2 regions of the Streptomyces sp. NPDC003327 genome follow, and region 1 is predicted to be linked to the other one. Evidence: riboswitches for the same ligand, from Rfam matches in the RefSeq annotation. Region 1 holds a riboswitch; the other holds the start of a gene.
The links. Region 1 has a riboswitch for glycine ahead of gcvT (glycine cleavage system aminomethyltransferase GcvT). Riboswitches for the same ligand answer to the same signal wherever they lie in the genome.

Region 1 (15,419 bases):
GTACAGGTCGAGGCCGATGGCGAGGTACGGCGAACCGAGCGCGGGCTGCACCCAGCCCCGGCGCAGCGACCGCACGGCCGGGGTGCGGTGGGCGTTCTGCGTGAGCAGCGCGTAGAACTGCGGGATCTCCAGGGCGGGCTCGGCGACCCGCAGCGGTCCCGCGGGCATCCGGTCGAGACCGGTGGCGACGCGGCGCAGATCCGTCCAGGGGATGCCGACGCCGCCGCCCGGAGCGTGCGGATTCAGCCAGATGCCCCAGCGGTCGGGGTAGAGGGCGCGGGCGATCTCGCGGCCCGGTACGGGCTCGTGGGCCCGGCTCCAGCCGGAGGCGGCGAGCTCCTGCCCCGAGGTGACGCAGGGGGCGTAGCCGTGGCCGTCGACCTCCATGTTCCCGTACTGGGCGTCGGGCGATCCGGCGGTGCCCTGCCAGAGCAGCATCCACACCTCGCCGTCGGCCAGGGCGTGCAGCAGCCGCTCGTACGCGTCGTAGCGTCCGGGTGTCACTTCGCGCAGCAGCTGCTCGACCTGTCCGGCCGCAGCGGCATCTGGCACTCTCACCCTGGGTCCCGCCCCTCTTCCACCGCGTCACGCGTCAATTCGTCGAGTCGGTCCAGCTTAGACAGCGGGGCCGGTCACCCGGCGGCGCGCTGGTAGAAGGGGCGCACGCGCTGGAGCATCCAGTCGGCCACCGGGTCCTCGGCGACGTCGAGGAGGATGAGGTTGACCGGCCAGGCGACCTCGACGCGGCCGAGGGCCCGGCCGAGGGCGTCGAGCGGCGCGTTGCGGTCGACGCCGTCCCACACGGCGAGCTGGACGCCGACGAAGAGGGCCGGTTCGGTGCCCTCGACGCTGGCGAGGGCGCGCCGGGCGGTGACGACGACGCCGGTGGCCTCGAACTCGGCGGAGGCGGCGGCGAGGAAGTCGACCGGGTCGTCCTGCCAGTCCGGCTCGAAGAGGCGGACGCGGCCGCCGCTGGCGGGCCCGTCGAGCGGGGTGCGCCCGACGCGGCACAGCTCGGCGACGGCCGGCGGGGGCAGCGGGACGCCGACCGTGCCGCCGGGGTTCACGGCGATGCCGAGCTGCGGGGGCAGGCCGCGGGCGAAGTCGCGGGCGGGGGCGACGGCGTACGACATGTGGGTGCCGACGCAGGCGAGGAACTGGGCCTCGGAGCTGAAGACGGGGACGTAGGCCGCGCCGTCGATCTCCATGGTGGGGAGGTCCAGGTCGGGGCTGTCGGGGCCGCCGCCGTTGGGCAGGGGCACCCAGACGGAGCTGCGGCCGAGCACCTCGACGAGTCGGCCTCCGGCGGCGGGGTTGCCGAGTGAGGCGGCAAGGACCTCTTCGAGCTCGTTGCCCGGCCACGTCACGTCCACGGTCCTGTGTCCCCTTCTCGCCCGGTTCCGGTGCGGCGCCGCCCCGGGCGGCCGGCCCGGCCGTCCCGCGCCGCCCTCCGTCCCGCAGCACCCTAATGCCGCACGGCCACCCCCGTGGCCAGAAGAGAAGGGTACGAGCGCCGGGGGCGGGGGCTCAGACCGCCTCCCGGAACCCGATCTTCCGCAGGGTGTCCGCGGCGTCGCGGTCGAGGAGGGTGACCGAGGAGCAGCCGCGGGGCAGGCCGCCGGACTCGGCGGCGCGCAGGAGCCTGCCGACGGCGCGCCGGTGGCGGGCGAAGGCGTAGGCGGAGACCCCGCGGCCCCGGTCGCGCTGGCCGGAGCGGGCCGTGTCCGGGTCGACGTCGAGCAGGACGAGGTGGAGGGCGCGGCCGCGGCGCCGGGCCTCGCGGGCGAGCCAGCCGCGGACCCAGGACTGGGTGCCGCAGTCGTGGACGATCACGCCGGCGCCGGAGCGCAGGGCGCGGCGGAGCCCGGCGTAGTGCGCGAGCCGGACCAGGGGGCGGTAGAGGGCGTACGGCAGCCGGCGGGGCATCCGGGCCTCCCAGCGCTCGCGGGCGTCCTGGGAGTCGATGCCGCGGCCGTCGGCGGTGCGCTTCATGAGGGTGGACTTGCCGCTCCCGGGCAGGCCGGAGACGACGACGAGGTCGCCGGGGGCGAAGAGGAGCGCGCGGGGGCCGCGGCCGCCGCGCTCGCGCAGGTCGCGCAGGAGCCGGCCGCGGGTCCGTGCGCGGGCGCGCTGAGCCGGTATGCCGGTGCCGGCCGCGTAGGCGCCGGTGTGCTGGATCCTCATCGTGCTCCCCCTGCCGGGTCTCAGGAGACCTGAGGAGACCCTTCCCCACGAAGTGTAAAGAAACGGTAATGAGGCACAAGCGATTTGCCCCGCCGACACCGCATGCAATGATGTGCCCGCCAGGCGCGCTCAGCGCCACACAATCGCATACCGGCCGCTCGAATCCGCGCGGGAGAGTCCCGGGCCGGAGCAATCCGGCCGGGCGCCGAAGGAGCAAGACCCTCCCTTGAATCTCTCAGGCCCCGTACCGCGCGGATGAGGCAGATCTGAAAAGCGGGACACCTGGCGTGTCCCCACCCAAGGTGCAAGCCGGGGATGCCCCCGGTGAACCTCTCAGGTTCCATGACAGATGGGGAGGACGTCCTCACCCGTCATGTATGTCGTGCCCTGCACGCCAGCCCTGGGACCCGGGAGCCACCCGATGAGCACTGCCCCCCGTCTGACCGCCCTCGATGCCCTGCATCGTTCGCTGGGCGCGACCATGACCGACTTCGCCGGCTGGGACATGCCGCTGCGCTACGGCAGCGAGCGCGACGAGCACAACGCCGTGCGCACGCGGGCGGGCCTCTTCGACCTCTCCCACATGGGCGAGATCACCGTCACCGGCCCGCAGGCCGTCGACCTGCTGGACTTCGCCCTCGTCGGCAACATCTCCACCGTGGGCAACGGCCGCGCCCGCTACACGATGATCTGCCAGGAGGACGGCGGCATCCTCGACGACCTGATCGTCTACCGCCTCGGCGAGACCGAGTACATGGTCGTCGCCAACGCCTCCAACGCCCAGGTCGTCCTGGACGCGCTGGTGGCCCGCGCCGAGGGCTTCGACGCCGAGGTCCGCGACGACCGCGACGCGTACGCCCTGATCGCCGTGCAGGGCCCGGAGTCCCCCGGCATCCTGAAGTCCCTCACCGACGCCGACCTGGACGGCCTCAAGTACTACGCCGGCCTGCCGGGCACGGTCGCGGGCGTGCCCGCCCTGATCGCCCGCACCGGCTACACCGGCGAGGACGGCTTCGAGCTGTTCCTGAAGCCGGAGCACGCCGAGGGCGTGTGGCGGGCGCTGACCGAGGCGGGCGCGGGCGTCGGCCTCATCCCCTGCGGCCTGTCCTGCCGCGACACGCTCCGCCTGGAGGCGGGCATGCCGCTGTACGGCCACGAGCTGACCACCTCCCTCACCCCCTTCGACGCCGGTCTCGGCCGCGTCGTGAAGTTCGAGAAGCCGGGCGACTTCGTCGGCCGCAAGGCGCTCGAGGCCGCCGCCGAGCGCGCCGAGACCGCCCCGCCGCGCAAGCTGGTCGGCCTGGTCGCCGAGGGCCGCCGCGTCCCGCGCGCCGGCATGGCCGTGGTCTCGGGCGGCGAGGTGATCGGCGAGGTGACCTCGGGCGCCCCGTCCCCGACGCTCGGAAAGCCGATCGCGATGGCGTACGTGGACGCGGCGCACGCCGAGCCCGGCACCGAGGGTGTAGGTGTGGACATCCGCGGCACCCACGAGCCGTACGAGGTCGTGGCACTGCCGTTCTACAAGCGCCGTAAGTGACGCAGTCGTCCCATCCCGGGTCTCAGCCCGCGAGACCCGCGTTCATCAGCACTCACCCGATACAGGAGAATCAGGTCATGAGCAACCCCCAGCAGCTGCGTTACACCAAGGAGCACGAGTGGCTGTCGGACGTCGTGGACGGCGTCGCGACCGTCGGCATCACCGAGTTCGCGGCCAACGCGCTCGGTGACGTCGTCTACGCCGACCTCCCCTCGGTGGGCGACACCGTCACCGCGGGCGAGACCTGTGGCGAGCTGGAGTCGACGAAGTCCGTCAGCGACCTGTACTCCCCGGTGACGGGCGAGGTCGTCGACGCCAACCAGGACGTGGTGGACGACCCGTCCCTGGTGAACACGGCTCCGTTCGAGGGTGGCTGGCTCTTCAAGGTGCGCGTCGCGGAGACGCCGGACGATCTGCTCTCCGCCGACGAGTACGCCGCGTTCTCCGCCGGGAACTGAGACCGGGCCCGAGACCCCCAAGGGATCGATTCATGTCGCTTCTGAACACGCCCCTCCACGAGCTGGACCCGGACGTCGCCGCCGCCGTCGACGCCGAGCTCCGCCGCCAGCAGTCCACCCTCGAGATGATCGCCTCGGAGAACTTCGCTCCGGTCGCGGTCATGGAGGCCCAGGGCTCCGTCCTCACCAACAAGTACGCCGAGGGCTACCCCGGCCGCCGCTACTACGGCGGCTGCGAGCACGTCGACGTGGCCGAGCAGATCGCCATCGACCGCGTCAAGGACCTGTTCGGCGCCGAGTACGCCAACGTGCAGCCGCACTCCGGCGCCTCCGCCAACCAGGCCGCGCTGTTCGCGATCGCCCAGCCCGGCGACACGATCCTGGGTCTCGACCTCGCGCACGGCGGCCACCTCACCCACGGCATGCGCCTGAACTTCTCCGGCAAGCAGTTCAACGTGGTCGCGTACCACGTGGACGAGGCCGGTCTGGTCGACATGGCCGAGGTCGAGCGCCTCGCCAAGGAGCACCGCCCGAAGGTGATCATCGCGGGCTGGTCCGCCTATCCGCGCCAGCTGGACTTCGCGGAGTTCCGCCGGATCGCCGACGAGGTCGAGGCGTACCTGTGGGTCGACATGGCCCACTTCGCGGGCCTGGTCGCGGCGGGTCTGCACCCGAACCCGGTCGAGTACGCCGACGTGGTGACCTCCACCACGCACAAGACGCTCGGCGGTCCGCGCGGCGGCATCATCCTGGCGAAGAAGGAGTTCGCGAAGAAGCTGAACTCCTCGGTCTTCCCCGGTTTCCAGGGCGGCCCGCTGGAGCACGTGATCGCGGCCAAGGCCGTCTCCTTCAAGGTCGCGGCCTCGGAGGACTTCAAGGAGCGCCAGCAGCGCACGCTGGAGGGCGCGCGGATCATCGCCGAGCGCCTGGTCCAGGACGACGTCACCCAGCACGGCGTCTCGGTCCTCTCCGGCGGCACCGACGTCCACCTGCTCCTCGTCGACCTGCGCGACAGCGAGCTGGACGGCCAGCAGGCCGAGGACCGTCTCCACGAGGTCGGCATCACCGTCAACCGGAACGCCGTCCCGAACGACCCGCGCCCGCCGATGGTCACCTCGGGCCTGCGCATCGGCACGCCGGCGCTCGCGACCCGCGGCTTCCTCGCCGAGGACTTCCGCGAGGTGGCCGACGTCATCGCCGAGACCCTCAAGCCCGGCTTCGACGCCGAGGCCCTGAAGGCCCGGGTCACCGCGCTGGCGGACAAGCACCCGCTGTACCCCGGCCTGAGGTAGTTTCGTACCCTTTTGTTGGCATGGAACTACGGGGCACCGCGCACACTGGACAGTGAGCGCGGTGCCCCACCCCATGTCGCCGCGTTCCGCCCGCACCCCACGCTTTTCTGCACGACCCCGGCAGACAACGGCGTCTAGCCCCCCACAAGGAGTCCCCCGTGGCCATCTCGGTCTTCGACCTGTTCTCGATCGGCATCGGCCCGTCGAGCTCCCACACGGTGGGCCCGATGCGGGCCGCCCGCATGTTCGCCCGCCGCCTGAAGAACGAGGGCCTGCTCGCCCACACGGCCGCGATACGGGCAGAGCTGTACGGCTCGCTCGGCGCGACCGGCCACGGCCACGGCACCCCGAAGGCCGTCCTGCTGGGCCTGGAGGGCCACTCGCCGCGCACGGTGAACGTGGAGACCGCCGACGACGAGTTCGAGCGGATCAAGGAGAGCGGCCGGATCAACCTGCTCGGCGCGCACGAGATCCCGTTCTCGTTCGACGACGACCTGATCCTGCACCGCCGCAAGGCGCTCCCGTACCACGCCAACGGCATGACGGTCTTCGCGTACGACGCCGAGGGCGGCCTGGTCCTGGAGAAGACGTACTACTCGGTCGGCGGCGGCTTCGTCGTCGACGAGGACGCGGTGGACGGCCAGAACCCGATCGTCCCGGACGACACCGTCCTGAAGTACCCGTTCCGCACCGGTGACGAGCTGCTCCGGCTCGCCAAGGAGACCGGCCTGTCGATCTCGGCGATGATGCTGGAGAACGAGAAGGCCTGGCGCACCGAGGAGGAGATCCGCGAGGGTCTCCTGGAGATCTGGCGGGTCATGCAGGCCTGCGTCTCGCGCGGCATGTCCCGCGAGGGCATCCTGCCCGGCGGCCTGAAGGTGCGCCGGCGGGCCGCGAACTCCGCCCGCAAGCTGCGCTCCGAGGGCGACCCGGCGGCCCACGCGATGGAGTGGATCACCCTCTACGCGATGGCCGTGAACGAGGAGAACGCGGCGGGCGGCCGCGTGGTCACCGCCCCGACCAACGGCGCGGCCGGCATCATCCCCGCCGTCCTGCACTACTACATGAACTTCGTCCCGGGCGCCGACGAGGACGGCGTGGTCCGCTTCCTCCTCGCGGCCGGCGCGGTCGGCATGCTCTTCAAGGAGAACGCCTCGATCTCCGGCGCCGAGGTCGGCTGCCAGGGCGAGGTCGGCTCGGCCTGCTCGATGGCGGCGGGCGCCCTCGCCGAGGTCCTCGGCGGCTCCCCCGAGCAGGTCGAGAACGCGGCCGAGATCGGCATGGAGCACAACCTGGGCCTGACCTGCGACCCCGTCGGCGGCCTCGTCCAGATCCCGTGCATCGAGCGGAACGGCATGGCGGCGGTCAAGGCCGTCACGGCCGCGAAGATGTCGATGCGCGGCGACGGCAGCCACCTGGTCTCCCTCGACAAGGTCATCAAGACCATGAAGGAGACGGGCGCCGACATGAGCGTCAAGTACAAGGAGACCGCGCGCGGCGGCCTCGCGGTGAACATCATCGAGTGCTGAGGTGACCCCGCCCGGGTCCGTCCTCAGGGCGCGGACCAGTGCGGGTCCGGGACGACCGTGAGCAGGGCGGAGACCAGCACGACGGCGGCGAGGACCGAGACCTCCGCGCGGGCGGGGGTACGGGCGTCGCCGCCCGCCAGCATGCGGGAGCGGGCGGCCAGGGCGAGGAGGCTCGCGCCGCCGAAGAGCAGCAGCTTGACCAGGAGCACCCGGCCGTAGGCGGTGCCGAGGGCGGCGTCCAGCGGCAGCCGGCGCAGGGTGGAGACCGTGCCGGTGACGGCGAGGGCCGCGTAGACCCAGGCGGCCATGCGGGCGTAGCGGACGAGGACGTCCCGGCCGCCGCCGCGCAGCCGCATGGTCCGCAGCACGTACAGGAGCGTCCCGCACCACAGCGAGGCGGCCGTGAGGTGGACGACGGTGAGTCCCGTCCCGATCCCGAAGCCCGCCGTCTCGGGGTGGGCCCGCAGCGCCTCGGCGACGATCGCCACGGCCAGCGGGGCGACGGCGAGGAGGGGGCGCCGGGTGGCGGCGCACAGGGCCGCCAGGGCGAAGGCGTTGGCGGTGACGAGCAGCAGGCGGCCCTCGCGCAGCCCGTACGCGACGGGGAGGCTCAGTCCGCTGACGGCGGCGAGGAGCAGCAGGAGGCCGGCCGAGGCGGCGGCGGCGAGGAGGGCGGCCTGCACGGAGCGGCCGCGCGGCAGGGGGCCGGCTCCGGCGAGCCGGGCGCCCGCGAGTTCGCCGGCGTGCACGGCGAGACCGGCGAGGACGAGAACGCGCAGCAGCGTGGTCGTGCCGGCCGCCGGTATGCGCAGTTCGCCGGTGCCCGTCTGGGCGAGGCCCGCACCGAGGAGGGCGACGGCGAGGACGGCGGCGGCGCCGAGGACCGCGGCGGTCAGACGGCTCGGGGTGCCGAAGGGTCCGGGAAGCGTCACCGGACGATCGTCACCGAGCCCCGGACGGGCGGCAACTCGGAGTGGGAGTCGCCGGGCCCGTCCGGGCGGGCGGGTCAGGCCTTGCTGAGGTGCGCCCAGAACTCGTCCCAGGACAGCCGGCCGTCGCCGTTGTCGTCGCGCTGCTTGATGAGCGCCTCGGCGACCGTCTCGGTCACGTTGAAGTCACCCAGCTGGGCCATCACGCTCTTGTACTCGGCGGCGGTGATGAAGCCGTCCCCGTCCACGTCGTACCGGTTGAACGCCGTGCGCGCCGACTCGATGTCCTTCACTGCTTCCGCCACTGCTTCCGCCCCTTCTCGGTGCTTCTCTGACGGTGGTCAGATTAGCGGGCCCGCCGGTGCCGGATGATGGGGGTATGAGCAGCGATGTGGCGCGGATACTCGCGGACGCGGCGCGGGGGTCGTTCCCGCCGCCGGACGGTACGACGACGGTGGTGCCGCAGCCGGGGCCGCGGGACGCCGGGGTCCTGGCCTTCACGGCCCACTCGGTGGTCTTCACGGACGCCGACCCGGAGTGGGTGCGGGCGGAGCTGGCGGCCACGGCCGCCGACCCGCTCGCGGCGAGCATGAACCCGGGCTTCCTGATGGCGCTGATGGCCCGGACGGGCCGCCGGATGAACACGGTCGACCTGCTGACGGTGGCCGGGGCGCTGCCCGGCCCGCCGCCGGTGGAGCTGCGCGAGATCGACGACCCGGCGCACCCGCGGGTGGCGCGGGCGATGAAGTTCCGCGACGACGTGCGGGTGTGGGCGGCCGACGGCGGTGTGGTGATCCTGGGCCGGGGCGTGGCGGGCCGCTGGGAGGCGGCGGTGGAGGTCGACGAGGACGTGCGCCACCGGGGCCTGGGCAAGGCCCTGGCGACCGCCGCCCGGCATCTGACGCCGGACGGGGTGGTCTGGGCCCAGCAGTCCCCCGGCAACGCCCGCAGCGTGCGCGCCTTCCAGGCGGCGGGCTACCGCCCGGTGGCCTCCGAGGCCCTCCTGATCGCCGCCTGATCCGGCCCCCGCCCGATCCGGTCCCCGCCCGATCGGGCCGCGCCTCAGCGGAAGATCCCGGTGTGGCCGAGGGAGTACCGGCCGGGCTGGGGGTAGACGGCGAGGCCGTGGGGGCCGCTGCCGACGGGGATGCGGGCCAGCTGCTTCCCGGTCGTGGTGTCGATCGCGTACACCTCGGAGTCGTACCGCCCGGAGAGCCACAGGACCTTGCCGTCGGCGGAGACGCCTCCCATGTCGGGGGAGCCGCCGTCGGGGAGCCACCACTTCTTCGTCAACTTGTTCTTGGCGAAGTCGAAGACGGAGACGGAGCCCTCCCCGCGGTTGGGGACGTACATCTCGCGGGAGTCGCGGCTGATGTAGAGGCCGTGGCAGCCCTTGCCGGTGGGCAGGAGCCGCGGGGTCGTGAACTTCTCGCCGTCGAGGACCCACATGCCGTGGGCCATCATGTCGGCGACGTAGAAGGTCCTGCCGTCCGGGGAGATCTTCACGTCCTGCGGCATGGCGCCCTCGAAGGGCAGTTTCTGCTGGCCGACGACCTCCATCTTCTCGGTGTCGACCTTGAGGAGTTCGCCGGAGAACTCGCAGGAGACGACGAAGTACCGGCCGTCGGCGGAGAAGTCGGCGTGGTTGACGCCGTAGCAGCTGACGGGGACGGTCTTCTTCCGCTCCATGGTGTGGGGGTCGCGGAAGACGAGTTCGCGGTCGAGGGAGGCCATGACGATCGCGTACCGGCCGTTGGGCGTGAAGTAGAGGTTGTACGGGTCGTGGACCTCGACGGGCTTGCCCGCGACGCCGGTGGCGGGGTCGATGGGGGTGAGCGTGTGGCCCCGGTTGTTGTTGACCCAGAGGGTCTTCATGTCCCAGGAGGGGACGACGTGCTGGGGCTGGACGCCGACGGGGATGGTCTCGATGACCCGGTAGGTGGCGGGGTCGATGACGGAGACGGTGTTGGAGTTGGTGTTGGGGACGTACACCCGGGAGGGGAAGTCCTTGACGACCGGGGAGAGCCGGCCGGGCCGGTCGGCGGCGTAGACGTCGTTCGGGTCGAGGAGCGGCGGCATGCCGGGCAGCCCGGGCGGCGCCGCCTCCCGGGGTACGGCGGGGGCGGCGGCCTTCCTGGCCGAGGCGCCGGTCCCGTCGCGGTCGCCGCCGCCGCAGCCCGCGAGGGTGACGAGCAGGGCGGCGGCGAGGAGGGTCCCGGTTCTCTTCGTGGGGTGTGCCATCAGGTCAGCAGCTCCGTGGTGGTGACCGCGCGCAGGCCGCGGCGGTCGAGGTCGGCGAGGAGGAGGGGGAGGGCGGCGGCGGTGTCCGGGTAGCCGAAGTGGAGGCTGACGACGGATCCGCCGCGGATCGGGCCGGTGGTGTTGCGGACGATCGCGGCGGCGCCGGGCGAGGTGAAGTCGAGCGAGTCGACGTCGTACGAGAGGGCGTGCGGGTATCCGGCGCGGTGGGCGGCGCGCAGGACGGCGGGGGTGGCGTGACGGGTGCGGGAGGGGCGGAACCAGGTGCCGATGGAGCCGGTGAGGCGGCGGAGCCGGGCGGCGCAGGCGGCGATCTCGGCGTGGGCGCGGTCCTCGGTCAGGGCGTTGATGTCGAGGTGGTGCTGGGTGTGGTTGCCGAGGTCGTGGCCGCCGTCGAGGACGCGGCGGGCGAGGTCGGGGTGGTCGTCCAGCCAGCTGCCGACGGCGAGGACGGTGACGCGGGCCCCGGCCTCCTCGGCCTGGCCCAGGAGGACGCGGGCGAGGGCGGGGTCGCCCTGGCCGTGGAAGGTGAGGGCGACCTGGGGCCGGTCGCGGGGGCCGTGCGCGATCTCGGCGGGGCGGCCGGGGTAGCGGCGGGGCGCGGGGGCGGCGGCGCGGGCGCGGGCACGGGCGGGTGCGGGGGTCGGGGCGGGGGCCGCCGGGCGGGGCGGGGCCGCGCCACAGGCGGTGGCGAGGGGGGCCGCGAGGGCCGCGGCCGCGGCGGCCCGGAGCGCACCGCGGCGGTCGGTCGACGTCACGCGTCCATTTAAGGAGGGTCACAACGGATTGGTGACAATTAGGCCGATTCAGGACGTTTATCGACTTCGACAGGGCGTCCACGATGCGGACGATCCCGGGAAACAATCGATGAACCGCATAGCCATTCACAGTTTGCAAGGCGGGTGCTGCATGTCACCAATGATTCATCGAGGATGTGTCCCTGTATGCCCGAGTTTGAAGATGTATGGACTTTTGGCCGTAAGGCCCCCTGTCTGCCATAGTCGGTGTCACCGACCCCCATTGACCCGGGCCAGGTCGACACAGCGGCCGTGGATACACCCCCCCGTCCACGGCGCATCACACGGAAGCCCCCAGGGCGCCCCACCACGGCGCACGGGGGCTTCCGTGCGTGCGGAGCCGGCCGCCGGAAACGGCCTAGCGGTCGGTGACCCGCATCTCGAACCAGGTCGTCTTGCCGCGCGGCGCCAGGTCCACGCCCCAGCGGTCGGAGAGCTTGTCGACCAGGAAGAGGCCCCGGCCGCTGACGTCGAGCTCGTGGACGGGCATCAGACAGGGCAGGCCGCGCGAGGGGTCGCGCACCTCGATCCGGATCCGGCCCGGGCGGCGCTGCATCCGCAGCGCGAAGACGCGGGCGCCGGTGTGACGGACGGCGTTGCCGACGAGCTCGGAGACGAGGAGGACGGCGTGCTCGGCGATCTGCGGGCCGAGCGCCCACTGCCGCACGATCACGTACTGGGTCAGCCGGCGGGCCACGCGCGCGGACTCGGGGAGGGACGGCAGACGGACGTCGTCGTCGGCCGGATTCCCGAACAACTCCAGTGCCTCGAGGGCCTGTTCGTCCTCCACGGCCGGTGCCCACCGTGCGGCGACGACACTGCCGCCCTGCCGTGGTTGTTCCCTACCGTCCAGGCCCGCCATGCCCCCCATCATGGCCGTACGGAGGAGTCCGCGGGGGCCGTTCCGGCGGAATGGGCCCCCCGGAGGCGACAATTCCCGGCCGTACCCCCGGCATATGCCGGGGGTAGTCCGTTCCGGTACGTCTTAGGCGAACTTCGCCTTGCCCGGGCCCTCCTCGACGAAGCTGCGCATGCCGCGCTCGCGGTCCTCCGTCGCGAACAGCGCGGAGAACCAGGTCCGTTCGATGGCGAGGCCGGTGTCGATGTCGGTCTCCAGGCCCTGGTCGACCGACTCCTTGGCGGCCCGCAGCGCGACCGCCGGACCCTGCGCCAGCTTGGCGGCCCAGGCGTGCGCCTGCTCGTAGACCTCGGCGGCCGGGACGACCCGGTCCACCAGTCCGAGGGACAGGGCCTCGTCCGCCTTGACCATCCGGCCGGTGAAGATGAGGTCCTTGGCCCGCGAGGGGCCGACGAGACGGGAGAGGCGCTGGGTGCCGCCGGCGCCCGGGATCAGGCCGAGGAGGATCTCCGGCTGGCCCAGCTTGGCGTTGTCGGCGGCGATCCGGTAGTCGGCGCAGAGCGCGAGCTCGCAGCCGCCGCCCAGGGCGTACCCGGTGATCGCGGCGACGACCGGCTTGGGGATGCGGGCCACGGCGGTGAACGCGTCCTGGAGCGCGCGCGAGCGCTTGACCATGGCCACGTGGTCCATGACCTGCATCTCCTTGATGTCCGCGCCGGCCGCGAACACCTTCTCCCCGCCGTAGAGGACCACCGCGCGCACGTCGTCGCGGTCGGTCGCCTCCCGGGCCAGCTCGTGCAGCCGGTCCTGGGTCGCGATGTCCAGGGCGTTCATCGGGGGGCGGTCGAGGCGGATCGTGCCGACGCCTTCGGCGACTTCGAGGTTCACAGTCATACCGAAAGGTTAGTGGCCGTTAACGACGGCGGGCCCGGTGCTGTTGCTCACAGCACCGGGCCCGCGCGCGACGGTTCAGGGGCGGACTACGCGGTCCACTCCGACCAGTCCATGTTCCAGCCGTTCAGGCCGTTGTCCGGCTTGATCTGCTTGTCCTTGGAGTTCTTCACGACGACGACGTCGCCGATGATCGAGTTGTCGAAGAACCAGGCCGCCGGCATCGAGCCGTCGCCGCCGCCCCGGGAGTCCTGGAGGCCGACGCAGCCGTGGCTGACGTTGGCGGAGCCGAAGGTGGACGCCGAGGCCCAGTAGTTGCCGTGCACGAAGGTGCCGGAGGTGGACAGGCGCATCGCGTGCGGCACGTCCTTGATGTCGTACTCGCCGCCGAAGCCGACCGTGGCCCCGTTCATGCGGGTCACCTCGTACTTCTCGCTGATGACCATCTGGCCGTTGTACGTGGTCGTGGACGGGGCGCCCGCGGTGATCGGCAGCGTCTTGATGATCTTGCCGTCGCGCTCGACCTGCATCGTCTTGGCGCTCGCGTCGACGGTGGAGACCTGGCGGCGGCCGATGGTGAAGGAGATCTTCTTCTTCTGCTTGCCGTAGACGCCGGGGCGGCCCTCGACGCCGTCCAGGTTCAGCTCGACGGTGACCTTGGTGCCCGCCGCCCAGTACTCCTCGGGGCGGAAGTCGAGCCGGTCGTTGCCGAACCAGTGGCCCTCGATCTTCACGGCCGGGACGGCCGTGACCTTGATGGCCTTCTCGACGGCCTCGGGGTCGGTGATGCCCCGGGTGAAGTTGATGGAGACCGGCATGCCGACGCCGACGGTCGAACCGTCCTCCGGCGTGTAGTGGCCGATGAAGGTGTTCTTCGGGACCAGGGTGGTGAAGGTGGTGTCCTTCGCCGACTCACGGCCGTCGGCGTCCTTCGCGATCGCGTGGACCTTGTACTGGGTGGCGGCGGCCAGGTGCGCGACCGGCTCCCAGCTCGCGCCGTCCGCCGAGATCCTGCCCTCGACCGCGGTGCCCTTGTTGTCGGCGACCGTGACCGTGGTCAGCTTGCCCTGCGCGGCGGTGACCTTGAGGGCCCCGCTGGTGGGGACCGCGTCGGCGCCGTCCTTCGGAAGGATCGTCACGACCGCCCGGGAGGCGGCGTTGTCCGGCGCGCCGCTGCCCTGGGCGCCCGGGTTCTGTCCCGCCGAGCCACCGCCGGCCGGGTCTCCCCCGCCGCACGCGGCCAGGACGAGGAGCAGTGCCCCCGTCGCCACGGCCCTGAGCCCGGCGCCTCCGCGCCGACGGCGCAGGCCGCCCGTGGCCGCCGCCGATGCCCCCGATATCGGTCGCCCGTTCACTGTGGTCGTCTCCCCTCGCACGGCCCGGCATCGCCACGGCCCCACCCCCGTGCACATCCACTCGCGCACACGGCGCTAGATAATCACACCGCAGGACACGAAAGATCCTCGTGCATGTCACCGTTCAGTCCCAGTTGACGTGCTAAAGCGGGACGGGGGCCGCGGCGGGGGTCAGCGCAGGGCGGAACCGGCCTTCCACTCCTTCCAGTCCATGTTCCACCCGCCCAGCCCGTTGTCGGGAGCCACCTTTCGGTCGCGGGAGTTCACCACCTCGACCACGTCCCCGATGAGCGTCCGGTCGAAGAACCAGCCGGCCGGCGAGTCCGCGCTGCCGCCCTTCTCGTCGCGCAGGCCCACGCAGCCGTGGCTGACGTTGGCGGAGCCGAAGGTGGACGGCGCGGCCCAGTAGTTGCCGTGCAGGAAGGTCCCGGAGTCGGTGAGCCGCATCGCGTGCGGCACGTCCTTGATGTCGTACTCGCCGCCGAAGCCGACCGTGGCCCCGTTCATCCGGGTCACGTCGTACAGCTCGGTGACGACCATCTTCCCGTTGTACGTGGTGGTCTTCGGCGCGCCCGCGGTGATCGGCACCGTGGCGAGGAGCTCCCCGTCCCTGCGGACCTCCATGGTGTGGGCGGCGGCGTCGACGACGGAGACCTGGGAGCGGCCGACGGTGAAGGAGACCTTCTTGCGCTGGATCCCGTACACGCCGGGGGCGCCCTCGACGTCGCGGAGGGCGAGGTCGACGGTGACCCGGGTGCCGGGCCGCCAGTAGGCGGCGGGCCGGAAGTCGAGGCGCTCCGTGCCGAACCAGTGGCCGACGACCTCCACCGGCGGGTCGGAGGTGACGCGGATGGCGCGCTCGACGGCCGCGCGGTTCTCGACGGGCCGGTTGAAGCCGAAGGAAACGATCATGCCGGTGCCGACGGTGGACCGGTTCTCCGGTTTGAAGTAGCCGATGAACCGGTGCTCGGGCACGACGGTCGTGAAGGTGGTGTGCCGGGCCGAGCGGCGGCCGTGGCCGTCGAGCGCCACCGCGTCCACGCTGTACTTGGCGGCCAGCGCCAGCCGGGTGCCGGGGCGGGGCCGCCAGCGCAGCCCGTCGGCGGAGATCTCGCCGGGCACTTCGGCCCGCTGGGCGTCCTCGACCTGGACGACGGTCACCCGTTCGAGCCGCCCGCTGCCGACCGAGACCTCCACCGGTCCGCCGGCCGGCACCCCGCGGCGGCCGTCGTCCGGGCTGATCCGGATGACGTCCCCCGGCGCCTTCGCCCGGTCCGGCAGCGGCAGGCCGAGGCCCCCGCCGCCGTCCGTTCCGGTGCAGCCCACGAG
Region 2 (15,419 bases), on a different contig from region 1:
CTCGCGCCCAACGCCGCGTACCTCGTTCCCCGCTTCGCCTTCTACCGCTCGATCAGCGAGCAGGTCATGGGACTCCTCGGGCGGCTCTCCCCGCTGGTGGAACCGCTCAGCCTCGACGAGGCCTTCGTCGATCTGGAGGCCGGCGGGGTGGCCGAGGACAGTGCGGGCGCGCGGCTCGCGGGGGAGCGGCTGCGGGCCGACATCCTCGCGACGACCGGCCTCACCGGGTCGGTGGGGCTCGCCGGGTCGAAGATGCTCGCGAAGATCGCCTCGGAGGAGGCGAAGCCCGACGGGCTCGTCCTCATCGAGCCCGGGACGGAGCGGGAGCTGATCGGGCCGCGCTCGGTGCGGATCCTGCCAGGGGTCGGGCCCGCGACGGGCGAGCACCTGCGGCGGGCCGGGATGACCACGGTCTTCGACCTCGCGGAGGCGGGGGAGGACGAGCTCGTACGGCTTCTGGGGCGGGCGCACGGGGCCTCGCTGTACCGGATGGCCCTGGGGCACGACGACCGGCCCGTGGTGGCCGAGCGGGACGCCAAGTCGGTCTCGGTCGAGGACACCTTCGACGTGGACCTGCACGACCGGGTCCGGATCAGGATCGAGGTGGAGCGGCTCGCCGAGCGGTGCGTGGCGCGGTTGCGGGCCTCCGGGCACTCGGGGCGGACGATCGTCCTGAAGGTGCGGCGGTACGACTTCTCGACGCTGACCCGCTCCGAGACGCTGCGGGGGCCCACGGACGATCCCGTGGTGGTGCGGGAGGCGGCGGGGCGGCTGCTCGACGCCGTGGACACCACGGGGGGCGTGCGGCTGCTGGGGGTCGGGGTGAGCGGGCTCGCGGACTACACGCAGGAGGATCTGTTCGCGCAGGCCGCGGGGGCGGCAGGTGCCGGGCAGGGGTCAGGGGCGGCTGAGGCGGGCGGTGCCGGGGGTGAGGGGGCCACCGACTCCGGGGCGGCGGCCGAGGCCGGTGGAGCCCCGGCGCCCGCGGCGGAGGAACCGGCCGCCGAGCCGCACTGGTCGCCCGGACAGGACGTACGGCACGCGGTGCACGGCGCGGGCTGGGTGCAGGGGAGCGGGGTGGGGCGGGTCACCGTCCGGTTCGAGGAGCCGTGGTCCGCGCCGGGGCGTGTGCGGACGTTCGCCGTGGACGACCCGGAGCTCTCGGCCTCGGAGCCGTTGCCGCTGGTGGGCGGAGCGCCGTGCACGGGCGAGGCGGCCTGAGCGGCCGCCGCCCGCCGACCCCGCGGGGGCCTGGGGGCGGGCGGCGGGCCGGGGCGGGTGGGGTCAGGTGCCGTCCCGGCCCGCCAGGCGGCCGAAGTCCGTGTCCGGCGCGTCCGAGGGCGGGGGCGGGAGGGCCAGGCTGTAGTGGCGGTAGAGCTGGAGCTCCTGTTCGGGGGAGAGGTGGCGGCCGACGCCGAAGTCCGGGGCGTCCCTGATGAGGGCCCGCTCGTACGGGATGTGGAGGCCGTCCCCGTCGAGTTCGCTCGGCTCCAGCGGGACGAACGCGTCCCTGCTGAAGAGGCCCGTCCGGACCGCCGCCCACTCGGGGACGCCGGTCGCGTCGTCCAGGTACACCTCGTCCACGGTTCCGATCTTGTGGCCGTTCCGGTCGTACGCCTTGCGGCCGATCAGGCTGCGCGGATCGATATCGGTCTGCACGGTCCCTCCAATTGGTCGCAACTGCTCTACACCCTACGAAAGTGCACTTCTGGGATGTCGGCCACTTGAGCGACGGAGGGGCACAACGGCGCTGGTAGGCTGGCTGTGGCTGTCGACCCCGTGCGGGAGAGTCCCCCGGAGAAACCTTCCGGTGGCGCCGAAGGAGCAAATCCTCCCCGGAATCTCTCAGGCCCCTGTACCGCGCGGACGAGGTCACTCTGGAAAGCAGGGCGGGCGTCCGACGGCACCCGCCCTCACCGACGGTGAAAGCCGGCGGGCCGCGAGGCGTGCCGGTGAAGCTCTCAGGTTGAGATGACAGAGGGGGAGGCCGTCCGGGCACCCGCGCCGAGGTGCCCCTCGCAGGTCGTGACGACCAGGAGGCCCCCGCACATGACCGCCAACCGCATCCCGCTCTCCGAGCTCGAGCAGGGCATTCCCTTCGAGCAGCGGCACATCGGGCCCGACGCCGAGGCCCGCGCCAAGATGCTCGCCCAGGTCGGCTACGGCTCGCTGGACGAGCTCACGGCCGCCGCGGTGCCGGACGTCATCAAGAACGCCGAGGCGCTCGGCCTGCCCGCCGCGCGCACCGAGGCCGAGGTCCTCGCCGAGCTCCGCGCCCTCGCGGACCGCAACCAGGTCCTCGCCCCGATGATCGGCCTCGGCTACTACGGGACCTTCACCCCGCCCGTCATCCTCCGGAACGTCATGGAGAACCCGGCCTGGTACACGGCGTACACGCCGTACCAGCCGGAGATCTCCCAGGGCCGCCTGGAGGCCCTGCTGAACTTCCAGACGATGGTCGCCGACCTGACCGGCCTGCCCACCTCGGGCGCCTCGCTCCTCGACGAGGGCACCGCGGCCGCCGAGGCCATGGCCCTCTCGCGGCGCGTCGGCAAGGTCAAGAACGGCGTCTTCCTCATCGACGCCGACGCCCTGCCGCAGACCATCGCCGTGATCGAGACCCGCGCCGAGCCGACCGGCGTCGAGGTCGTCGTCGCCGACCTGTCGGCCGGCATCCCGGCCGAGGTCGCCGAGCGCGGCGTCTTCGGCGTGCTGCTCCAGTACCCGGGCGCCTCCGGCGCCGTCCGTGACATCAAGCCTGTCATCGACCAGGCCCACGAGCTCGGGGCGATCGTCACCGTCGCCGCCGACCTCCTCGCGCTGACGCTGCTCGCCTCGCCCGGCTCCCTCGGCGCGGACATCGCGGTCGGCACGACCCAGCGCTTCGGCGTCCCGATGGGCTTCGGCGGCCCGCACGCCGGATACATGGCCGTCCAGGACAAGCACGCCCGCTCCCTGCCGGGCCGCCTCGTGGGCGTCTCCGTCGACGCCGACGGCAACCGCGCCTACCGCCTGGCCCTGCAGACCCGCGAGCAGCACATCCGCCGCGAGAAGGCCACCAGCAACATCTGCACCGCCCAGGTGCTCCTCGCCGTCATGGCCGGCATGTACGCCGTCTACCACGGCCCCGAGGGCCTCAAGGGCATCGCCCGCCGCACCCACCGGTACGCCGTGATCCTCGCCGCCGGTCTGCGGGCCGGGGGCGTGGAACTCACCCAGGGCGCCTTCTTCGACACCCTCACCGCCCGCGTCCCCGGCAAGGCCGACGCGGTCGTGGCCGCCGCCCGCGAGGCCGGGGTCAACCTCCACCGCGTCGACGTCGACCTCGTGTCGATGTCCTGCGACGAGACCACCACCCGCGAGCAGCTCGCCGCCGTGTGGGCCGCCTTCGGCGTCACCGCCGACGTCGAGGCCCTGGACGCCGCGACCGAGGACGCGCTGCCCGTCGACGCGCTGCGCTCCGACGCGTACCTGACCCACCCGGTCTTCCACGCGCACCGCTCCGAGACGTCGATGCTGCGCTACCTGCGCAAGCTGGCCGACCGCGACTACGCGCTCGACCGCGGCATGATCCCGCTCGGCTCCTGCACGATGAAGCTGAACGCGACGACCGAGATGGAGCCGGTGACCTGGCCCGAGTTCGGGCAGATGCACCCCTTCGCCCCGGTCGAGCAGGCGCAGGGCTACGTCGCGCTCATCACCGAGCTGGAGGAGCGCCTCGCCGAGGTCACCGGCTACGACAAGGTGTCGATCCAGCCGAACGCCGGTTCGCAGGGCGAGCTGGCCGGTCTGCTGGCCGTCCGCGCCTACCACCGGGCCAACGGCGACGAGCAGCGCACCGTCTGTCTCATCCCGTCCTCCGCCCACGGCACCAACGCCGCCTCCGCGGTGATGGCCGGCATGAAGGTCGTCGTCGTCAAGACCGCCGACGACGGCGAGGTCGACGTCGAGGACCTGCGCGCGAAGATCGCCCAGTACCGCGACGAGCTGTCCGTGCTGATGATCACCTACCCGTCCACGCACGGTGTGTTCGAGGAGCACGTCGCCGACATCTGCGCCGAGGTCCACGACGCCGGCGGCCAGGTGTACGTCGACGGCGCCAACCTCAACGCGCTCGTCGGTCTCGCCAAGCCGGGCAAGTTCGGCGGCGACGTGTCGCACCTGAACCTGCACAAGACCTTCTGCATCCCGCACGGCGGTGGCGGCCCGGGCGTCGGCCCGGTCGGCGTCCGCGCCCACCTCGCCCCGTACCTGCCGAACCACCCGCTCCAGCCCACCGCGGGCCCGGAGACGGGCGTCGGACCGATCTCGGCCGCCCCGTGGGGCTCCGCAGGCATCCTGCCGATCTCCTGGTCGTACGTCCGCCTGATGGGCGGCGAGGGCCTCAAGCGCGCCACGCAGGTGGCCGTCCTGGCGGCGAACTACATCGCCAAGCGCCTGGAGCCGCACTTCCCGGTGCTCTACACCGGTCCGGCCGGACTGGTCGCCCACGAGTGCATCGTGGACCTGCGTCCGCTGTCGAAGGCGACGGGCGTCACGGTCGACGACATCGCGAAGCGCCTCATCGACTACGGCTTCCACGCGCCGACGATGTCCTTCCCGGTCGCCGGCACGCTGATGATCGAGCCGACCGAGTCCGAGGACCTGGCCGAGCTGGACCGTTTCTGCGACACGATGATCGCGATCCGCGGCGAGATCGAGAAGGTCGCGTCGGGCACCTGGCCGGCCGACGACAACCCGCTGCGCAACGCCCCCCACACCGCGGCCGCGCTGGGCGGCGCGTGGGACCACGCGTACACCCGCGACGAGGCCGTCTTCCCGGCCGGCGTCTCGGCCGCCGACAAGTACTGGCCGCCGGTGCGCCGCATCGACGGTGCCTTCGGCGACCGGAACCTGGTCTGCTCCTGCCCGCCCATGGACGAGTACGACAACTGATTCCCGGATCACTGACCCCGGATCACCGATTCCGGATCACTGATCCCGGGACCCGACCCGCGCACGGGAAGAGGGCCGGTTCGGAGGTTTCCGCCTCCGGGCCGGCCCTCGGCGTTTCCGCATCGCGGTCAGGCGGCGGTGGTGACCCGTCCCGTCGTCAGCGGCCGGTGCGGGGCGATGATCTGCCCGTCCGGCAGCAGTTCACCGGTGTCCTCGAAGAGCAGGACACCGTTGCACAGCAGGCTCCAGCCCTGTTCGGGGTGGTGCGCCATCGGGCGCGCCGCCTCCCGGTCGGCGGAGTCGGCGGTGGGACAGGCAGGCTGGTGCTGGCACATGGGTGGGTTCTTTCGCTGCGTCGTGATGGATGTCCTGCGGCTCTTCGCGCTCATGGCCGCCCCCGTCGGTCGGTTCGGTTCCGGTCCCAGTCTTGCCGCACGGACGGACTTCCGCAGGGATTTCGCGGCAGCTCGTCCTCTCCTGGGAAGACGCATCACCCGCAGGGGCGGTTCGCCTCAACCTCCCCCTCACTTCGGGTGGTTCGGGATGGCCCCAGCGGGCTAGTCCGTCCGGGAGGGCGGACGGGGGCGCAGTTCGAGGGGCGCGTTCGGGCAGCAGTGCGCCCCGCGACCCGGTGGGGGCGCGGGGCGCGGCGCGTGCGGTGGATCAGGCGGGCGCCGCCGAGCCCAGGAGGGGCGGCGGCGCGAGGCGCGTGGTGAGGACGGGCAGGAGGTCGCCGACCCGGTAGGGACGGTTGGCCGCGATGCCGGGGGGTGCGGGGGCCAGCGGCACGAGCAGGTCGGCGGCGGCCGCCGCCGGGGCGACACCGTCGTCGTCCTCGGTTTCGGCGTGCAGCCAGAGGGTGAGCATGTAGAGCTGCGGTACGGAGAGCAGGCGGGGCTGGTACGCGGTGGGCAGCGCCTCCGCCCGGCTCAGGGCCAGCTCGGTCGAGGTGACGTACGGACCCTCGAAGAAGTGGGAGAACGTCCAGCCGTCCGGGGTGAGCATGGTGTCCGCGGCCGCGATCGCCCGTTCCCCGTTCCGGATGAGGAACCGCCAGCCGACGAGACGGGTGCGGGGTGCCGCGCCCGGTGCGCCGGGGGTGCCCGTGACCCCGAGGATGTGGAGGGGCAGGGGGAGTTCGGGGCTCAGGGGCCCCTGTGCCGCGCGCAGGGCGGGGGTTCGGGCTTCGCGCACGGCGGTGGGCGAGCCGAGGGCCGCGAGGACGCTGCGGTGGGCCGGCGCAGGGGCCGGGGAGAAACGGAGCATGGTGGGTCGCCTCTCGCTCAGGAGACACGGTGACGCATGGGCAGGTACGACGGCGCTGTCGGCGGCGGGGCCAGAGAGGGGGCCATGGGGCCATGGCTGGGCGCCAACACTCTGCCTCGTCCGCGGAGTTTATACGACACGTGTTCACACAGTGTTTCCGCTAGACGTCGTCGATATTCCTGACAAGACGTCATCCGGCCGTATCGTCGGGGCGTTGAAGCAGAATTCACGCATCGACAGCGTAACTGCCTGCGTATTACCCGGGAAGCCGGTCGGCCGAATTGCGTCCCCGGGTCGTCCGGCTATATGACATTGGTATATGTCGACTGCACTTGCCCGTCGAGCGTGTCGGTGGAGAACTCCGTCCAGCCTAACCGCCGACGACTCCGTTTCGCAGGCGTTGTCGATCAACGGGGTGGGCATCATCGTCCGTGACGCGCGGCCGTCGAGGCGGCTGCCCACTCGGGAGGGACGCTTCGATGGGCGAGAAGGTCGTCGCGGACGGGTTCGGCCCGTCCGACCGACAGCGGTACCGGAGAAAGCTCCAGCAGTGCCTCGCGGGACTCGCGAGACTGCTGGCGGAGAAGAGGTTCGACCGCCCGCGCAATCTCATGGGCGTGGAGATCGAGCTCAATCTGGCGGGTCCCGACGGGCTGCCCAGGATGCTCAACGAACAGGTCCTGAAGGAGATCGCCAGCTCCGATTTCCAGACGGAACTGGGAATGTTCAACCTGGAAGTGAACATCGCCCCCCACCGGCTCGGCGGCCGGGTATTCGACCGGCTCGCGGAGGAGCTGAGGACGGGGCTCGGATACGCGGACCGCAAGGCCGCGGAACTCGACGCGGGCGTGGTGATGATCGGCATACTGCCCACGCTCGCGCAGCGGGACCTGGTCTTCGAGAACCTGTCGGCGGCCGACCGCTACACCCTGCTCAACAACCAGATCCTGGCCGCGAGGGGCGAGGACTTCACGCTCGACATCCAGGGCGTCGAGCGGCTCCTGTGCACCTCGGAGTCGATCGTTCCCGAGGCGGCCTGCACCTCCGTCCAGCTCCACCTCCAGGTCACCCCCGCCCGGTTCGCCGCCGTGTGGAACGCGGCCCAGGCCGTCACCGGCGTCCAGACAGCCCTGGGCGCCAACGCGCCCTTCGTCTTCGGCCACGAGCTGTGGCGCGAGTCCCGGCCGCCGCTCTTCCTCCAGGCCACCGACACCCGGCCGCCCGAACTCCAGTCCCAGGGGGTGCGGCCGCGGACCTGGTTCGGGGAGCGGTGGGTGGACTCGGTGTACGACCTCTTCGAGGAGAACCTCCGGTACTTCCCCGCCCTCCTGCCCCTCTGCGACGACGAGGACCCGCTCCGCGTCCTCGACGAGGGCGGGGTGCCGCGCCTCCAGGAGCTCGTCCTCCACAACGGCACGATCTACCGCTGGAACCGGCCCGTGTACGGCTGGGTCGACGGCGTGCCGCACCTGCGGGTGGAGAACCGGGTGCTGCCGGCCGGGCCCACCGTCACGGACGTCATCGCCAACGCGGCCTTCTACTACGGGCTCGTACGCTCGCTGGCCGACGACCCCCGGCCGGTCTGGAAGCGGATGGCGTTCGAGGACGCGGAGGCCAACTTCGACTCGGCGTGCCGGTACGGCATCGAGGCGGAGTTGCGCTGGCCCCGGTCGGGGCGCGCGGGCGGGGTCGCCACCCTGCCCGCCGTACGCCTCGTCCTGGAGGAGCTGCTGCCGCTCGCGGCCGCCGGGCTCGACGCCTGGAACATCGAGCCGGCCGACCGGGACTTCTACCTCGGCGTGATCGAACAGCGCTGTCTGCGCCGGGTGAACGGCGCGTCCTGGCAGGTCGACACCTTCCACACGGCGCTGGAGGCCGGGCTGGACCGGGAGGCCGCGCTCGCGGCGACGACCCGCCGCTACCGGGACCTCATGCTGGCCGGTGAGCCCGTGCACACCTGGCCGGTCGGGACCGGCTGACCGCGGGCACCGGTGCTCCCGGGCCTTCGCGCGGGGCGTGAGCGATCATGTCAGGGTGGTCGGGGTCGCCGGAGCGGCCCCCGACCCCTGACGGACGGCTCGCGACCGGAACGGTGCGCGACGGGGAACGGGAGACAGGTGTGGTGTCGGAGCAACGAGTGGTGAGCGCTTCCCCGCCTCCCGACGGGCTGCCGCGGCGCGTGCTGCGCTCGGAGACGCTCATCGTGCTCGCCCTGTCGCTCGGGGCGAGCGCCGTGTCGTCGCTGATCAGCTTCATCGGGTCGCTCACGAAGCCCGGCGCGCTGAAGGAGCAGGCGGCGACGCTCAACGGCTCGTACGCGCCCGGGCGGCCGTGGCTCGACCTGTCCTGGCAGCTCTTCGGCATCGCCACCGCGCTGGTCCCGGTCGTGCTCGTGGCCCACCTGCTCCTGCGGGAGGGCGCCGGGCTGCGGGCCATCGGCTTCGACCGGACGCGACCCTGGTCCGACCTCGGCCGCGGGACGCTCGTGGCGGCGGGGATCGGCAGCGCGGGGCTCGCCTTCTACCTCGCGGCGCGGGCGTCCGGGTTCAACCTGACGGTGGTGCCGGAGTCGCTGCCGGACGTGTGGTGGAAATACCCCGTCCTCATCCTCTCGGCGGTGCAGAACTCCGTCCTGGAGGAGGTCATCGTCGTCGGCTATCTCCTGCGCAGGCTCGGGCAGTTGGGGTGGTCGCCGATGGCGGCCCTGGTGGCGAGTTCGGTGCTGCGCGGCTCGTACCACCTCTACCAGGGCGTCGGCGGGTTCGTCGGCAACGTGGTGATGGGCGTGCTCTTCGCGCTGCTGTACCGGAGGTGGGGGCGGGTCGGGCCGCTGGTGGTCGCGCACGCGCTGCTCGACATCGTGGCCTTCGTCGGGTACGGGCTGCTCGCCGGGAAGGTGGACTGGCTGCCCACGGTGTGAGGCGGCTCCGCCGCGGAGACGGGACCCGGAAGGGGCGTACGGCATCGTGCCGTACGCCCCTTCCGGGTTGTGGGGGACCGGGGGCGGGTGTCAGGCGTGCAGTTCGCCGTCGACGACCGTCAGGGCGTGGCCGGTGAGGAGGGTGCGCTCGCCGCGCAGCCGGGTCCGGACGAGGCCGGTCCTCGCGCCGCCCTGGAAGCCGGTGAGGTCGTCGCGGCCGAGCCGGGCCGACCAGTACGGGGCGAGGGCGGTATGGGCGCTGCCCGTGACCGGGTCCTCGTCGATGCCGACGGCGGGGAAGAAGCAGCGCGAGACGAAGTCGTAGCCGGAGTCGGCGCGTTCGGCCTGTGCCGTGGTGATCACCCCGCGGGACGCCATGGTCCTGAGGGCGGCGAGGTCCGGGGCGAGTCCGCGCACGGTGGCCTCGTCGCGGAGCTCGACGACGAGGTCGCCGATGTGGGCCGCGGTGTCGTGGACGGCGAGGATCTCCGCGCCGAGCGCCTCGGCCAGGCCGCCGGGGGTGGGGACGGGGGTGAGCGACGAGGTCGGGAAGTCCAGGGTGATCGAGCCGTCCGCCTCCGGGGCGGCGCCGAGGACACCGCTGCGCGTGGCGAAGCGTACGGGGGCGGTGGTGTTCCCCGTGTCGGCGTCGGCGTGGGCGTCGGCGTCGGCGTGGGCGTGCGCCTGGGCGTTCGCTCGCGTCGTGCGGAGCACGTGGGCGGTGGCGAGCGTCGCGTGGCCGCACATGTCGACCTCGGTGGTCGGGGTGAACCAGCGCAGTGCCCAGTCCGCCTCGCCGCCGGCGGGCAGAGGGTGGGCGAAGGCCGTCTCGGAGAGATTGACCTCGGCCGCCACCTGCTGGAGCCAGGCGTCGTCCGGGAAGGAGTCGTGGCCGTCGAGGAGGAGGACACCCGCCGGGTTGCCGGAGAAGGGACGGTCGGTGAAGGCGTCGACGATTCGGATCCGCATGACCTGGACCGTACCGGCCGTGAGAAACCGCAGGCCAAGGCCAATTCCGCAGAACTGGACCGGTCCTGCGGGGCAGGGCTCGGGCAGGGCTCGGCGGAGCTGTCCTGTGACAGCGAAGTTTGACTTCGTGCCACGATAGTTTGACCCCCGCTGGGGCTTGGCACGGCCTTGGTGCTGGTGTGCTCGCCTGCGCTGCGTGCGACGGCGGATGCTGCCGAAGATCGACCTGTCGGACCTGCTGTTCGAGATGAAAGCCTGGACCCGGCGCCGCACCGTACGTAGGGCCCCTGGGCCTCACGGTGCACAACCGCAGGAGGTCGGCGCGGCACCGGAAAGTTCGGCGGCGCCGCGGTGCAGGGACGGGCCGGGCCGTCCGGTCACCGGGCCCGCCGATTCGTAGAGTCGTCTGCGCGGGTGTGCTGGCGAAGGAGGTCACGTGCTCAGGCGCGTAACCGCGTAGTGGAGACCACCGTCCGAAAGAGCCCTGTTGCGCGACTCGCCAGGTTCCTCCGTCTTCATGGTCAATATGAGATGGGCGAGTATCAGGTCACTCGGCGGAGGCAAGGCGGATCGGCAGTTCGTTTCTCTCGTAGAGCACTCGAGTGGGCTCGAAGTGGAGCGTTGCCGATGGACTGCCCCAGGCGACTCCTCCGTGGTGGGAACAGGCCCCGCGCTGACCGATTGACGGCGACCCCCACCCGTCGCGACATGAGGTGGTAGTCGGCATGCTCACGAACCACACGGCTGCCGGACTGTCTCGTGCGCGCCTGGCGCGGCGCAACAGCACCTCGTTGAAGCAGTCCTGATGGGACAGCGCAATGTCCGCCGCCGAGGCATTTGCCGACCATTTTTCTGCATAGGCTGCTTTTATGGCATCTTCCGTGGCGTTCTCATCGCCAGGTGCGTGGTCGCTCCCCAGGATCAGCGGGATGTGTATGCCGTCAGCCACCATCCGCGCCTCCTCGTAGGAGTCCACTGTCGGCCGACAGCGGGTTTCTCTTTGGCCCTCCAGCCATTGCCCTAGGGCGGGGAGGCCGTAGACGGCCGTCAGGATCACCAGTCCCACGATGCCCAGGCAGCCAAGGCCATCCTTCGTGTTGGTCTTGATCCGGTACCGGCGAGCCGCGTCGTGATCTGGCGTGTGCAGCAGACACAGGCCCTCGATCACCGCTGGACGCGAACAGGAGCGTTCCATCTTCCCGACTTTGGCCAGTGGGGCGCTGCAGCGAGGTGGGGGCGACTTCTTCCTGCGCATTTGCATACAGTTCGTCTCGGTTCCTTCACTGGGGTTGCGTAGACGGTAGTCGCGGCGCGCGGTAGGGTCCAGGGCCCTCCGGGGATCCGCTTCTCGTACTACCTACAGCTCGCCTTCGGCGTACTCCGGCTGTCATGTCTCCTTCCTCAGATCTGTATGAACGCGGAGACCGTAGTGTCCCTCCCGCTGCTTCCCATGCTCGGCTGCAGCCTGCTGACCTCACCAGCCCATTGCCGAGTTACTGGGACCCTTACGTTCAACTACTTGGCGGGGTGGGCGCTCGTCTCGGCGATACGCCCGTTCTGTCGTGAGGGGGCGGCGGATCTGAGGTTGCTTTGGCGCGGGCTTTCTGGAGGATCTCGTCGAGAGTGACAGGCCGTTGCCGGATCTTCCGCCGGCAGCGGTCTGAGCAGGTTGCTCGAGGCTGTAGACCTCGGCCTGGCGGAAGAGGTACGTGACAGAACGCACAGAAGTCGAGATTCTGCAGGTGCCGGGGCGGTGGTGGTGACTGAGGCACATCTGGACGGGGTGGCGCGGTGGGGTTGCGACGCGTTCGTTGATAGCACCGGCTGGAACATGTCGTCCGAATCGTCGAGAAGATGGGATCGCCGCAACCCGGACACGACCGTGGTTCCCCTAGCCCGCGTTCTACCCAGCTTTCTCGTCTCTTTCGGAGATAGTCCGCTCGTCGGCAGGCGGAGGAGCATAGGCGGTGACGTTGGCTGGGGTGGACCCGCATCTTCTGTCCGCAGTGTTTACAGGGGACTTTGGGCCAGTGGGCGCGCGGGTTTCGCCTGCGATAGTCCTTCTGGCGGCAAGCCTGAGAACAGCGCAGGGCTCGGCGGCCGAGGACGCCGAGAGGAGGCATGGCCGCGCCGCATTCCAGACACCGCTTGGTCTCCAAGGTGGTCCGGAGGGTTTCGGCGTCCCGGCCGGTCACCACGGCCAGGCGGCCGAAGCTGGGAGGGCCTCCGTGACGGGGCGGTTCGCAGAGGTAGGTCCGCAGGTAGCGGGGCGGCAGGTGGTTGGCCTGGGCGAGGCGGACGATGAAGGCCCGAGCACCCTCGCCGGCCTGGGGACGGACTTGAACGGGCAGGAGCCGGAGCCGTTCTTTCACCGAACGCCCCCAGCACTGCGGAGTTCGGGTGCCTCGGCGGCGACGTCCAGGGGAACGGCTTCGAGTCCTGCTTTGGTGATCCTCTCCGAACCGTCGAGGATCGCGTCCATCGCGGCGCCCCGGACCTGGTGGGAGAGGGCGCCGATCATGCCGCCGGTGCGGCCATGGAGATAGCGATCCAGCCGCGTGAGGGTGTTGGGCTTGTGTCGCCGCAGGCAGAGGGTGTCTTCCATGGTGGCGACCAGGCCCCGCCATTCGCTGTTGTAGGGGAACGAACGGGTTGGGATCAGTGTGAAACGGCCGGCGATCTGGGCGCCCCGCGTGCCGGTCAGCAGGGTGCTGCGCTCGATGTCGATGCCTGCGTAGATGAACGTCGCAGGGATGCGCTCGGAGAAGTACTTGAGAGTGTCGGCGACCTCGGCGCCGTGCCGGGTGGTGAGCGAGACGTTGTGCAGCTCGTCGACCAGCACCATGCCGGTGCGGGCATCGGTGCAGACCCCGACCACGGCTTCGATGAGGTCGGTGATGTTCATCCGGGCCATCACCGGCAGGCCGAGAAACCTGGCGAACTCGGCTGCGATCATGCGGGGCGTCGCGGCGGGCGGGACGGTGATGTAGATCACCGGGATGCGGTCGGCTGCGGTGGGGTGGCGGGCCCGGTCCAGCAGTTCGTGCGCTCTGCCGAGCTGAGTGATCGCGATGGTTTTGCCAGTGCCAGCAGCACCGGAGACGATCAGGCCCCGGCGGGCGCTGATCGCGTGCCGGTTCAGCAGGACCAGGCGGCGTCCGCAGGTCACGGTGTGCCGGATGACGGAGGTGTGGACCACCAGCAGTCTCGCGTGATGCTCCAGGCGGGCCTCGTCGAATGCGAGCCGCCCTGTCTTATCGAGGGCGTCGTATTCGTCGTCCATGAGCCGGGGTGGCGCCGGCGGTGACTCTTCGATGAAGCGACGCCAGCCGTCGAGGGTGGTCAGGTGCCGCTCGGTCTCTGGGGGCGGGGGTGTCGTCACGGGCGCTTCCAGGGGTCTTCGAGTGGGTCGAACAAGCCGAGTGGGATGACCTCGGCCAATGTCTCCTCGGACTCCTCCGATGTGTCTTCGCAGGAGGTGTCGGAGCTGGAGCTGGTGGAGGCCGGTGTGACGCGGCTGGTGGCCTTGGTGCGGGCGGCGACGCGGCGGTCGCGTTTGCTGGATCGGGGGCCGGTATCGGTCTGCGGGCCGGCGTGGGCCCGGTTGAGCAGGGCGGCGACCGCGTCGGCGATCTCCGCCTCGGTGGCCCGGGGCAGCTGGTGGCTCACGTGGTCCCAGGCCAGGTCGCCGAAGGGGACCGGGACCCGGTTGAGGTGTTTCCAGGTGGCCTGGACCCAGGTGTTGTCGCGGTGGTGGTCGCGTACCCAGATGCGGGAGGCGTCGTAGGGGTCGCGATGGACCTCCCAAAGGCCTCGTTTCGCTCTGATGCCGGAGTCTTGGCGGCGCATCCGCCCCAGCTCGGGGCTGTCGTAGGTGCGGTTCTTGACCCGGATGCCGTAGTCGTTGACCACCCGCCACTCGGCGGGCAGGAGTTCGACGTAGTCGTCGCCGCTGAGCGCGACCGGGACGTAGCCGCACGCCTCGACCAAGGCGGCGTACTTCTCGTTCGGAGTGAACAGTCGGCCCGGATGAGCGGGGTCGCGCAGGCCGTCATGGGGGCGGTTCTGCCAGTGCGCGACGATCCACTCGTCCAGCAGATCCTGCAACTCGAGCAGCGACCACAGGCGTTCACCCTCCAGGTGACGTCCGCGGTGGTCACTGTTGCGGCCGGTGTAGCCGGGCAGGAACTGTGCGAACAGCGTGGCCACCGAGCCCAGCATCTTCTCGATGTGCCCCTTCTCGAAGGGCGAGCCCTTGTGCGTCGGCTGGAACTCGATCTCCAGAAACCGGCAGGCGGAGCGAAAGTTGCGCGAGACGAACGCCTTGCCGTGGTCACAGACGATCATCTCCGGGACGATTGCAGGCCGTGCGGCGGCGTGCTCCAGACGTTCGTCCAGGGCCAGGAGCCGGCGGTGCGGCAGCACCGAGCGGGACATCTTCAACGCGTCCACCCATCCCGGCCGCATGAGTTCGGGAGTGACGGTGCGGGCCAGCAGCACGCTGGCGTCGACTGACTTCGTGGTCGGCCGCAGCACCGCCGCGGTCACCGTCCTGGTCGCGACGTCGACCATCGCGGTGAGTTCGACCTTGCCGGCGATGCCGTTGTCCAGCCGGACCAGCACGTCCAGCGGGGTGGAGTCGATCTGCATGACCTCGCCTGGTGCGAACACCGGTAGTTCGCCATGCGGTCCTTGGGCTCCGTGGGCCCTGGACCGGCGTGTGGCGGCGGAGCCGGTGGTGTGGGTGCCCGCGGCCAGCTTCGCCAGCAGCCGGTAGAGCGTCCGCTGCGAGGGCAGCCTGACCTGCTGCCCTTCCTGGGAGGATTTGAGGATCTCGCCGGTCCGCCAGAGCAGGAACGTGCCCGTGCGAGTCGAGGCGTCCACTGCCTCCTCGATGGCCTGCAGCATCGCCGAGACCACCGCGTCGTCCACCTCGCCGAACTGCGGCCTCTTGCGGACCGGCCGGTGGTCAGCCAGGCCGATCACCCCGTGTTCCTGGTAACGGCGCCGTCGGTGGGCGACCGTGCTGGGACTCACCCGGTGCCCGGCGGCGGACAGTTCGGCTGCCTTGGCCCGCTGACGGGCGGTCAGCGAGCGGTCCGGCCCGTATTCGGGCCGGGGAGTCGTGCCCAGCTCGGTGCCGGGTGGCAGGCCGTGCAGGACCTCCAGGATGTGCCCTTCCCACCACAGGGCCTTCTCCACCGCCGCCTCCGGGAAGGTCTCCAGCAGCGCAGCGGGCGGCAGCGGCATCCGCATCGGGGTGTCCACGACTTCGAAGTCCTCGGCCTCGAACAACTCCAGCAACGGCACGACCTGATAAGGCCGGCTG

Region 2: it holds a riboswitch for glycine, as region 1 does, so the genes downstream of both, gcvP (aminomethyl-transferring glycine dehydrogenase) here and gcvT (glycine cleavage system aminomethyltransferase GcvT) in region 1, are expected to answer to the same signal.

What each region holds. Positions count from the first base shown of each region.
Region 1 covers NZ_JBSFSA010000067.1:4,602-20,020, reverse strand. Annotated here, with positions in the region: gene ACWDVG_RS30090 (enhanced serine sensitivity protein SseB C-terminal domain-containing protein) at 1-552, opposite strand, end outside; gene ACWDVG_RS30085 (enhanced serine sensitivity protein SseB) at 633-1,373, opposite strand; gene ACWDVG_RS30080 (AAA family ATPase) at 1,528-2,184, opposite strand; glycine riboswitch at 2,344-2,444, shown strand; glycine riboswitch at 2,445-2,543, shown strand; gene gcvT (glycine cleavage system aminomethyltransferase GcvT) at 2,606-3,721, shown strand; gene gcvH (glycine cleavage system protein GcvH) at 3,799-4,179, shown strand; gene glyA (serine hydroxymethyltransferase) at 4,212-5,471, shown strand; gene ACWDVG_RS30060 (L-serine ammonia-lyase) at 5,630-7,000, shown strand; gene ACWDVG_RS30055 (CopD family protein) at 7,024-7,932, opposite strand; gene ACWDVG_RS30050 (EF-hand domain-containing protein) at 8,007-8,222, opposite strand; gene ACWDVG_RS30045 (GNAT family N-acetyltransferase) at 8,309-8,947, shown strand; gene ACWDVG_RS30040 (YncE family protein) at 8,992-10,170, opposite strand; gene ACWDVG_RS30035 (polysaccharide deacetylase family protein) at 10,170-10,946, opposite strand; gene ACWDVG_RS30030 (ATP-binding protein) at 11,344-11,847, opposite strand; gene ACWDVG_RS30025 (enoyl-CoA hydratase/isomerase family protein) at 11,971-12,738, opposite strand; gene ACWDVG_RS30020 (L,D-transpeptidase) at 12,825-14,090, opposite strand; gene ACWDVG_RS30015 (L,D-transpeptidase) at 14,262-15,419, opposite strand, start outside.
Region 2 covers NZ_JBSFSA010000058.1:9,266-24,684, forward strand. Annotated here, with positions in the region: gene ACWDVG_RS28950 (DNA polymerase IV) at 1-1,221, shown strand, start outside; gene ACWDVG_RS28955 (PRC-barrel domain-containing protein) at 1,285-1,671, opposite strand; glycine riboswitch at 1,773-1,871, shown strand; gene gcvP (aminomethyl-transferring glycine dehydrogenase) at 2,050-4,935, shown strand; gene ACWDVG_RS28965 (DUF5999 family protein) at 5,064-5,270, opposite strand; gene ACWDVG_RS28970 (hypothetical protein) at 5,599-6,201, opposite strand; gene ACWDVG_RS28975 (glutamate--cysteine ligase) at 6,681-8,180, shown strand; gene ACWDVG_RS28980 (CPBP family intramembrane glutamic endopeptidase) at 8,339-9,121, shown strand; gene ACWDVG_RS28985 (PhzF family phenazine biosynthesis protein) at 9,212-10,090, opposite strand; gene ACWDVG_RS28990 (hypothetical protein) at 10,638-11,258, opposite strand; gene ACWDVG_RS28995 (TniB family NTP-binding protein) at 12,459-13,472, opposite strand; gene ACWDVG_RS29000 (Mu transposase C-terminal domain-containing protein) at 13,469-15,419, opposite strand, start outside.